DNA from 3 places in the Ureibacillus chungkukjangi genome. Region 2 is predicted to be linked to each of the others. Evidence: riboswitches for the same ligand, from Rfam matches in the RefSeq annotation. Region 2 holds a riboswitch; each other region holds the start of a gene.
The links. A riboswitch is a leader RNA that binds a small molecule or an ion and turns the genes downstream of it on or off. The one in region 2 is predicted to bind S-adenosylmethionine.

Region 1 (3,287 bases), 930 kb from region 2:
TGAACGCTTATACAAAAATCTTCCAGCTTCTAATAAGAAAATGCTGGCGATTCAATACCGTATGCATGAAAACATCATGAAAACAATTTCCCCATTCTATGAATATGAAAATGATTCATTACAATGTGGTCTTCCTGATTCAGATGCTTTACGCGATCACAAATTACAGAGTTCATTCATTAATCGAAATGAACACCTGCTATGGGTGGACATCCCGAACAAACAGGAATTCTTTGAGGAGCGCATGAAGGGTGGCTCTAGTTTACTAAATGAGTCCGAAATCAATGTTATTCGAAATATGTTACTTGATTTAAATGAGGCTACGGCAAAAGCTAAAGCTGAAGGACTAATCCTACAAGACGAATTAAAATCTGTTGGAGTGATTAGCTTCTATGCAGCACAGGTCAAACGCATTAACCGACTTATTGAACAGGAGCTAAGTCTGCCGCATCTACATATCCGAACTGGTTCAGTCGATAAATTCCAGGGGATGGAGATGGACGTGATATTGGTAAGCATGGTCCGGAATAATGACAACAAACACGGGGATATTGGGTTTGCCAAGGATTATCGTCGCTTAAACGTTGCCTTATCTCGTGCAAGAGAATTATTGGTATTAATCGGTAGTACAGAAATGTTCGTCAACCGTCCGAAAAAAGAAGAAACTCGTAAAATGTATAAAACGTTGTTAAATACAGTGAAATCTCAAGAGGGTTATCGAAATACAATTGAAAGCTTTATTTCATAAGGAGGAGCTATGGAAATACAATCCTTGCAACAATCACTTGAGTCAGAGCTTACAAAAAATTCAAAAGCATCCATCCTCCAAGCTGACACTTGGTGTGTTCCTGTTCATACTTTAAATGTTACGTATAAGCCCGTTGTTCGTACAAAAATGGATATTCTTATGAAGATGCTGTTTCTATCATTGAAGGATACTCAATTTGAAAGTGCCGAGCAAATCAGTGAAATTCTCCTTGTAGAGCAGCTTTTTGTAGAAGATTTATTATCTAAAATGCAAAAAACAGGATTGATTGCAAAAGTTGAATCCTTTTATCAGCTAACGGAGAAAGGGCAGAAGCAATTTGCCAATGGCGTCTTTGAAGAAGAACAGGATGAAACCGCAACGGAGCTTTTATACAGCCCGACACATAATAGTTTTTTAAATGGCGATCTTGAGGAGGTGCTTGAATTTGAGGACTTTCCGGAGCAAATTTTCCGATATCAGATTCAGCAAAATGAGCCTACATTAGAAGATAAATTAGTGATTCAAGAGCTACAAGCCATCAATGAAGATAATGATGACACTGAGGAAAACAAGCTCTTCATCACTTCGATTGATTCAGTCGAGGATGTTCAGGTAAATGACGTACCCTGTATCGAATTTTTGCTGTATGAGGTAGAGAAGGATTTGTTTACTTCACGTGTTTGGAATACATTATTGGATAAATGGGACGAGCAACTGGAGCAGCTCATTGGGGAAAATGAAAAATCAACCTGGCGTGATAAATTAGCTCAGAAATAGCAAGTGATTTCGATTATATATTTTAAATTCAAATTAATAGAAATATCGAATATTGCAAATATTTATAATCCATGTTAGTATTAGTTTAATTTCATCTATCTTATCAAGAGAAGCAGAGGGAAATGGCCCGATGAAGCTTCAGCAACCTCTAACATCGTTAGAAAGGTGCTAATTCCAGCAAGGCATATTTGTCTTGGGAGATAAGAGTGCGCGTATCGATTATACCCTCTCATTCTCACGCTGGAATGAGAGGTTTTTTATTGTCCAAAATAGAGTGAATTTGGCATGTAAAGAAATGGGGGAATATTAATGCCTATCAATATACAAAAGAATTTACCTGTAGGAGAAATATTACGTAAAGAGAAAATCTTCGTAATGGAAGAAGACCGTGCAAGCACGCAACAAATTCGACCTTTAAATATTTTGGTGTGTAACTTAATGCCTGAAAAAGAGAAAACGGAGCTACAGTTATTACGCTTATTAGGGAATACGCCATTACAAACCAATGTAACCTTTTTAAACACCGCTACATATGCATCAAGAAATGTATCAAAATCACATTTAGATACATTTTACAAGACATTTCATGAAATCAAGCATCGCCGTTTCGATGGAATGATTATTACAGGTGCTCCAGTGGAACGCATGGATTTTGAAGATGTAAGCTATTGGGAAGAGATTTCTGAAATTATGGACTGGGCTAAGCTGAATGTCACTTCATGTATGTATATTTGTTGGGGAGCACAGGCCGCTCTTTATAAACATTTCAATATTGGAAAGTTTGAGCTGCCAAAGAAATGCTCAGGTGTATACTCTCATGTTATTACGGATTTAACGGTAGACTTAGTGCGCGGATTTAGCGATGAGTATGTAGCACCACATTCACGTCACACTTCTGTTTCCTTAGAGGAAGTTCAAAATCATCCGGATTTACGATTACTAAGCTATTCTGAGGAAGCCGGTCCATTTATTGTCCAGTCCAAGGATACGAAGCATATTATGATTACTGGACATTTAGAGTATGACGCAACAACTTTGGCAGATGAATATATTCGAGACGTGGAAAAAGGCGACCCAGTAGATATCCCGGTCAACTACTTCCCGGATAATGATCCAAAGAAATCGCCTAAAAACACTTGGCGTGCCCATTCCTACCTGCTGTTCTACAATTGGTTAAACTACTACGTATACCAAGAAACACCATTCGAATGGCATTATATTGAGGATACAATTGAATTCCATATTTAATTTAGGGGAGCCATGTGAAAAGACACATGGCTTTTTAATTTGTAAATTTATATAAGCTGATAGACAGTTTAATCAAGTAAATGAAGAAAAGTGTCTTTCATAACAAAGCTGAAAGACACTTTTATTAAGTAAACAAAGACTAGTGTCTTTCATAAGCATGATGAAATACAGTTTTATCGAGTGAACAAGGATTAGTGTCTTTCATAAGCAAGATGAAAGACAGTTTTATTAAGTAAACAATGATAGTGGCTTTCATAAGCAAGATGAAAGACAGTTTTATCAAGTAAACGAATAATAGTGTCTTTCATAACGAAAATGAAATAAAGTTTTATCAAGTAATCGAAGGCTAGTGTCCTTCATAACCAAGACCAACATGAAAGACACTTCTTCAAGTCATCCAATCAATTTACTCTTATTTGACTGGAAACTCACAAATTTTTGGGTATTTCTTTATTAAGGATGAATAGCAAGTGTGATTAAAGAAAAAATACAATTGGAAGGAGGCAATATAAGA
Region 2 (3,287 bases):
CTACAAGGAATTTCGTGAAAGGAATTAAAAGTATGATCAATACGATAAATGGAATCGATCTAAAAATATTAACAAGTGATCCTGTTAAAAAATTCACCACTTTATTTGCCCAAATTTGGTTTGGGCTTGTCAGGAATAGTAAAATCCCTATTACTAGTCCTAGAATAAAGGTTACTCCTGTTGAGATAACCGTCATATATATTGTTTCGTATGTGGCCTCCCACATTTTTACCCAATCTACATTCGGAAATAATTGATTAAACATGGTCAATCACCTCCGCTTGGATTTCTCTTGTTTCTAAAAGCTTAAATGCTTCTTCCACCTGATTTGGTTTACCATCTATTTGTACAATTAATGTTCCATATGGGCCACTTGTAGTTTGTGTGATATTTCCGTGCACGATATTTACTTCAACATCAAATTCTTTAATGATTTGGGAGATTACCGGTTGCTCTGTTTTGTTGCCAATAAACGTTAGCTTAACGATCTTCCCAGTAGGATAATTGACAAGAATTTGCTCGATTGATTCTTTTGATTCTTTCGTTCCAGAAACCTGCATTACAAAATTCTTTGTAATTTCAGCCTGTGGATTTTGGAATACGTGAAGCACATCGCCAGATTCTACAACTCGTCCTGCTTCCATAACTGCCACGCGATGACAGATTTTGCGAATAACGTGCATTTCATGTGTAATCAGAACAATCGTCAGACCTAAACGCTTATTTATATCAAGCAATAATTCTAAAATAGCGTCCGTTGTTTCAGGATCTAGTGCACTTGTTGCTTCATCGCAAAGTAATACTTCTGGGTTATTAGCAAGTGCTCTTGCAATTCCAACGCGCTGCTTTTGACCGCCAGACAGCTGAGATGGGTAAGCATTTTCTCTGCCTGTCAAACCAACTAAGTCGATTAATTCCTTTACTCTTTTTGAACGCTCAGCCTTTGAAACACCTGCAATCTCTAAAGGAAAAGAAATGTTATCAGCAACTGTACGAGACCATAAAAGGTTGAAATGCTGGAAGATCATACTGATTTTTTGGCGTGCTTGACGCAGCTTTGTACCAGAAATCGATGAAATTTGATGTCCACCTACTTCTACCGTACCAGTAGAAGGCTTCTCCAAGCCGTTTAACAAGCGAATCATCGTACTTTTACCGGCACCACTATAACCAATAATTCCGTATATTTCACCTTTGTTAATGGTTAAATTAACATCTTTAACAGCTGTTATTTCTCCATTTTTTGTTTTATATATTTTCGATATATCTTTTAGTTCAATCATATGCGAGACTCCTTATAGCGAATCGTAACTATGTATTCTTATTAGTGAGTTTAAGTGCTTCAATTGTCCCCATTTGGCAAGTGTGAGATGTGAATCTAGTAATTTATAAAAAAACAAAAATCCCCTTCTACACAGACAAGTAGAAGGGGACGTAAATATATATTTACGTTACCGTTCTCTTATCTTCCAAAGTATCCACTTCGCGTGACTTGGCACCTTTTCACATTACTGTGATGGTTGCCGGGCTTCATAGGGCACTTCCCTCCACCGCTCTTTATAAGAGTTACGATATTAAGTTTTAGATTATGGATGTTACTTTACCATGTTAGATTGTTTCTAGTCAACTACTTTTTTTCAACTTATCATATAGGAATGGTACAGATTGGAAAGCATACAATTTTTCGACATTCCCATTTTCGCTAATTAGTAAGCATGGTACACTTTCAATTTGATAATCCATCGCTAAGTTTTCTAAGAAATTAATATTGGCTTTTCCTAACGGCAAGTCTGGTAAAAGATTTTCAATCACATCCATCATTTTCGATGCAACAGCACAAGTTCCACACATAGGCGTATATAAATAAAAAGCAACTAAGCCATTTTGCTCCTTTTGTTGCTTCCAATTTTCAATTGTCCATTCTCTCATAATCATCATCCTACTTCTTTGTTTAGGTAATAAAAACATCTATTTACATTTCAAGTGTCGAAGATAAATACTGCTTATGCACAGAGAATTTAGCATCGCTTAACAAATTAGCTAAAACTTTCTTAGGCGCATTTGCCACTTCGATATATGTTCGAGGTATGAAAAGATGAACAGCCTCAGAATAGATTCTTTTCGTTAGCTTTCTCAACTTTTCACCTGAATTATCCGCATCGAATAACGTATAGAGTTTACATTCTTCAAATGGCTCTAGAAGATCCAGGAGAGCATCCTCACTAATTGTTCCATTTGTACAAATAATTTTAACATCCTCAGCAAAAATTGGTGCGATGTTTAACTTATCCGATCGACCTTCAACAATTATACACTTATCAACTATCATTTGCTTCACCCCACGATTTGTAGTTACACAGCTAAATAACGTCTTCAAATATGCATAAGGATAATGATTGAAAAGCACGGTTTTCATAAAGCGAAATCCGATGTCTTTTCCCACTGAATTTGTAAGAAAGTCTTAAAAATATCAGTGAAATAAAAGGTATGGTTACTTATTATATTTATATTGTAAAAAAAACGCCAGTGATTTTCTGGCGTTTTTCTTTCTATATCATATTCATATTATGCGTCAATTAATTCATCATATTGCTCAGGAGTTAATAAAGCTTCCACTTCTGAAAGATCTGTTGGCTCAATAACAATCATCCAAGCCTGATCATAAGGTGATTCATTTACAAATTCTGGACTATCTTCAAGTTCACTATTGATTTCAACAACCTTACCTGACACTGGTGCATATAGTTCTGAAACTGTTTTTACAGATTCAACACTACCGAATGGTGCGTTTAACTGAACTTCGTCGCCAACCTGTGGTAGTTCAACGAAAACAATATCGCCAAGCTCAGATTGTGCAAAGTGCGTAATTCCAATGCGAACTTTACCATCTTCAACTTTAACCCATTCGTGTTCTTTAGAGTAACGTAAATCTTTCGGTGTGCTCACTCAAAACCCCTCCAAATATATGTAATTCATACATAATAAGTTTGACATATTTTATAATTAAAAACAAGATAGAGTAATGCTTTATTTCCAAGATTCAGTGAAGTCAGTTTCTTTAAATCCTAAAGTAACTTTTTCACCATCTGTAACGATTGGTCTTTTAATCAGCATACCGTCAGAAGCAAGTAATTCTAGCTGTTCATCCTCTGACATAGAGCTTAACTTGTCCTTTAAGCCTAATTCTTTATACTTCATGCCAGATGTATTAAAGAACTTCTTCAAAGGAAGCTCACTTTTCTCCCAAATCGCCTTTAACTCAGCTTTCGTTGGCGTCTGCTCCACAA
Region 3 (3,287 bases), 130 kb from region 2:
TTGTTTGGTAGTAAAGTAGTTTACGAATGGTCTGATTTATCTCACATAAGCCATGTCTATCCAGAAGATTATAATGATAAAGAAACCTACACCTTCACCTTCAGCGATGGCTATTCATTTGAGTTTGAAGCAACAGGTGCAGTAGACTCCTCCATAAAAAGCAATATCTACAACAAAACTCAATTTTATAACATCCCCTTAGAACAGGATTTCCCTTGAAATGAAAACAGGTAGAGCGCAACTAGGCTCTACCTATTTATATCTATTCCCCTGCAAGGATTGATGTTAGTATTATAGACCTGCTTTGTCTTTTAAAAGGCTAGCAATATCTGTATTTTCCCAAGGTACATCTAAGTCCGTACGACCAAAGTGTCCATAGGCTGCTGTTTGCTTGTAAATTGGTCTACGTAAATCCAGCATTTTAATAATGCCTGCAGGACGTAAGTCGAATAATTCACTTACCCATTCTACTAATTGCTCTTCTTTCACAATTCCAGTTCCAAATGTATCAATTGAAATAGAAACTGGACGAGCAACGCCAATAGCATAAGCTAATTGTACTTCTGCACGTTCAGCTAAACCTGCTGCTACAATATTTTTTGCTACATATCTTGCCGCATATGCTGCAGAGCGGTCAACTTTTGTTGCATCCTTACCCGAAAAAGCACCGCCACCATGACGAGCATAACCACCGTAAGTATCAACAATAATTTTACGGCCAGTTAAGCCGGCATCTCCTTTAGGCCCACCGATAACAAAACGGCCAGTTGGGTTGATAAAGTATTTAGTACCCGCATCAATTAATTCTTCAGGAACCACTACGTTAATAACCTTTTCTTTAATATCTTCTTGAATTTGTTCTAAAGTTACTTCTTCATCATGCTGTGTTGAGATAACAATAGTATCTACACGAACTGGTCTGTTTTGTTCATCATACTCAACTGTTACTTGAGTTTTTCCATCTGGACGTAGGTACGTAAGCTCTTCAGATTTTCTTACCTCTGTTAAGCGTCGAGCTAATCGATGTGCAAGGCTGATTGGTAAAGGCATAAGCTCTGGTGTTTCATTACATGCAAAACCAAACATTAAACCTTGGTCTCCTGCCCCAATTGCTTCGATATCTGCATCAGTCATTGAACCTTCACGAGCTTCTAAAGCTTGGTCAACACCTAAGGCTATATCTGCTGATTGTTCACCAATGGCAACTAGTACGGCAAGGTTTTCTGCATCGAAACCATATTTTCCGCGAGTGTAGCCAATCTCAGCTACTGTATCGCGAACAATACCTTTAATATCTACATAAGTAGATGTTGTAATTTCACCTGCTACAAGTACTAAACCTGTTGTTACAGTAGTTTCACAAGCTACACGTGCATTTGGATCTTCTCTTAAAATTGCATCTAAAATTGCATCAGAAATTTGGTCACAAATTTTGTCTGGGTGCCCTTCTGTCACACTTTCTGATGTAAACAGTCGACGATTTGTCATTTCGTTTCCTCCTAAGTTTATAGCGAGATAATTTCTCGTTTTTGATACGGTACTCATTATCCATGTTAAACCCGTTCTACTAGATCGGTATTCCTGCCGTTACCTTTTAACTTGCCCATTTTTTCCCACTTTTTAAAATTTAATTAGGAAAATTTGAATTATTGTTTTATTATTATGTATAAAACAGTAATGGAACAATTTTTAGCCTAACAGTTGTCACTGTAATTAATCTTAGTTATTTAGTAAAGACTAAGTACAGGACTTATTTAAACTACATTCTAAAATGTATAGACGATCTCTTCACAAATACATGGATTTAGAAAGGCTCAGATAAAAATAGAAAGAAATGCTATACTATCCTTATCATTCTGTTCTAATTAGAAAAAAAAATTCCTCCACTCATTGTTAAGTACATGAGTAAAAGGAATTGTGGTTTCATGACATTACCTTTCACTCTTATCGTTCAAGGGTATTCCCTTGCATCAGGTTGGCACCATCGCGTTAAATGAATAACGCAGGTTGCCGGGTTTCATAGGGCCTTGACCCTCCACCAACTCGGGATAAGAGTATCCGTTCAAGAGTAAATCTTACGGAAAGTAGATTCACTTGTCAATCGTTTTTGAATAATTCTATTAAAGTTTAAAAATTTAAAAATAAATGTTGGATTAGTATAGACTAATTAATTCAATGTGTTATACTAATTTTTGAAAATAATCAAACCTCCCACCATTTTGGGAATTCTATAAAAAGGATGGTATTTAATCGATGAATTCAGTAGAAATTGCTAATGAGCTGAAGGAATTATTAAACGGCGAAAATATTAAAGTTCAATTATCCGTACCACAATTAGTGGAAAAAGCTACAGAACGTGGAGAAGCTACATTAACTGTTGATGGTGCCATAAGTGCTGAAACAGGCAAATATACTGGTCGTTCTCCTAAAGATAAATATATCGTAGAAGAAGAAAGCACAAAAGATAAAATCGACTGGGGTAATGTTAACCGTCCGATTTCTGCTGAAGTGTTTGATAATCTATATGTAAAAGTTGTCAACTATTTAAAAGAAAAAGATGAGCTTTTTGTATTCAAAGGATATGCTGGTGCTGACAAAGACTCTCAGCTGCAAATCCAAGTTATTAACGAATATGCATGGCATAATCTTTTCTGTCATCAATTATTCATCCGTCCAACTGAAGCAGAATTACCTATTCATAATGCTGAATTTACAATTGTATCAGCACCAAACTTTAAAGCAGATCCAGCAGTTGATGGAACAGCCTCTGAAACATTTATCATCGTATCATTAGAAAAGAAAATTATTTTAATCGGTGGTACCGAATATGCTGGCGAAATGAAAAAATCTATCTTCGGAATTATGAACTATCTACTTCCTGAAAATGATATTTTCTCTATGCACTGTTCTGCAAACGTAGGTGAAGCAGGAGATGTTGCATTATTCTTCGGATTATCTGGTACTGGTAAAACAACTTTATCGGCAGATAGCAACCGCAAACTAATCGGTGACGATGAGCATGGTTGGTCAGATAATGGTGTATTCAACATTGAGGGTGGATGCTATGCAAAAACTATCAACCTTTCTGCTGAAAAAGAACCAGAAATTTATAATGCAATTCGTTTTGGTACAGTATTAGAAAACGTAGTAGTAGATTCAAAATCTCGTATTCCTAACTACGATGATAGTACTTTAACTGAAAATACGCGTGCTGCTTACCCAATTAACTTTATCGATAATATTGTTATGCCTTCTGTTGCAGGTCATCCAAAAACTATCGTATTTTT

Region 1: another riboswitch for S-adenosylmethionine. It lies ahead of metA (homoserine O-succinyltransferase); the one in region 2 lies ahead of LG296_RS14645 (methionine ABC transporter ATP-binding protein).
Region 3: another riboswitch for S-adenosylmethionine. It lies ahead of metK (methionine adenosyltransferase); the one in region 2 lies ahead of LG296_RS14645 (methionine ABC transporter ATP-binding protein).

What each region holds. Positions count from the first base shown of each region.
Region 1 covers NZ_CP085009.1:2,015,549-2,018,835, reverse strand. Annotated here, with positions in the region: gene LG296_RS10010 (ATP-binding protein) at 1-748, shown strand, start outside; gene LG296_RS10005 (hypothetical protein) at 758-1,525, shown strand; SAM riboswitch class I at 1,623-1,732, shown strand; gene metA (homoserine O-succinyltransferase) at 1,835-2,773, shown strand.
Region 2 covers NZ_CP085009.1:2,947,559-2,950,845, forward strand. Annotated here, with positions in the region: gene LG296_RS14640 (methionine ABC transporter permease) at 1-265, opposite strand, end outside; gene LG296_RS14645 (methionine ABC transporter ATP-binding protein) at 258-1,283, opposite strand; SAM riboswitch class I at 1,460-1,566, opposite strand; gene LG296_RS14650 (thioredoxin family protein) at 1,624-1,929, opposite strand; gene LG296_RS14655 (toprim domain-containing protein) at 1,973-2,416, opposite strand; gene gcvH (glycine cleavage system protein GcvH) at 2,566-2,946, opposite strand; gene LG296_RS14665 (arsenate reductase family protein) at 3,028-3,287, opposite strand, start outside.
Region 3 covers NZ_CP085009.1:2,816,119-2,819,405, forward strand. Annotated here, with positions in the region: gene LG296_RS13860 (hypothetical protein) at 1-219, shown strand, start outside; gene metK (methionine adenosyltransferase) at 292-1,488, opposite strand; SAM riboswitch class I at 1,942-2,055, opposite strand; gene pckA (phosphoenolpyruvate carboxykinase (ATP)) at 2,254-3,287, shown strand, end outside.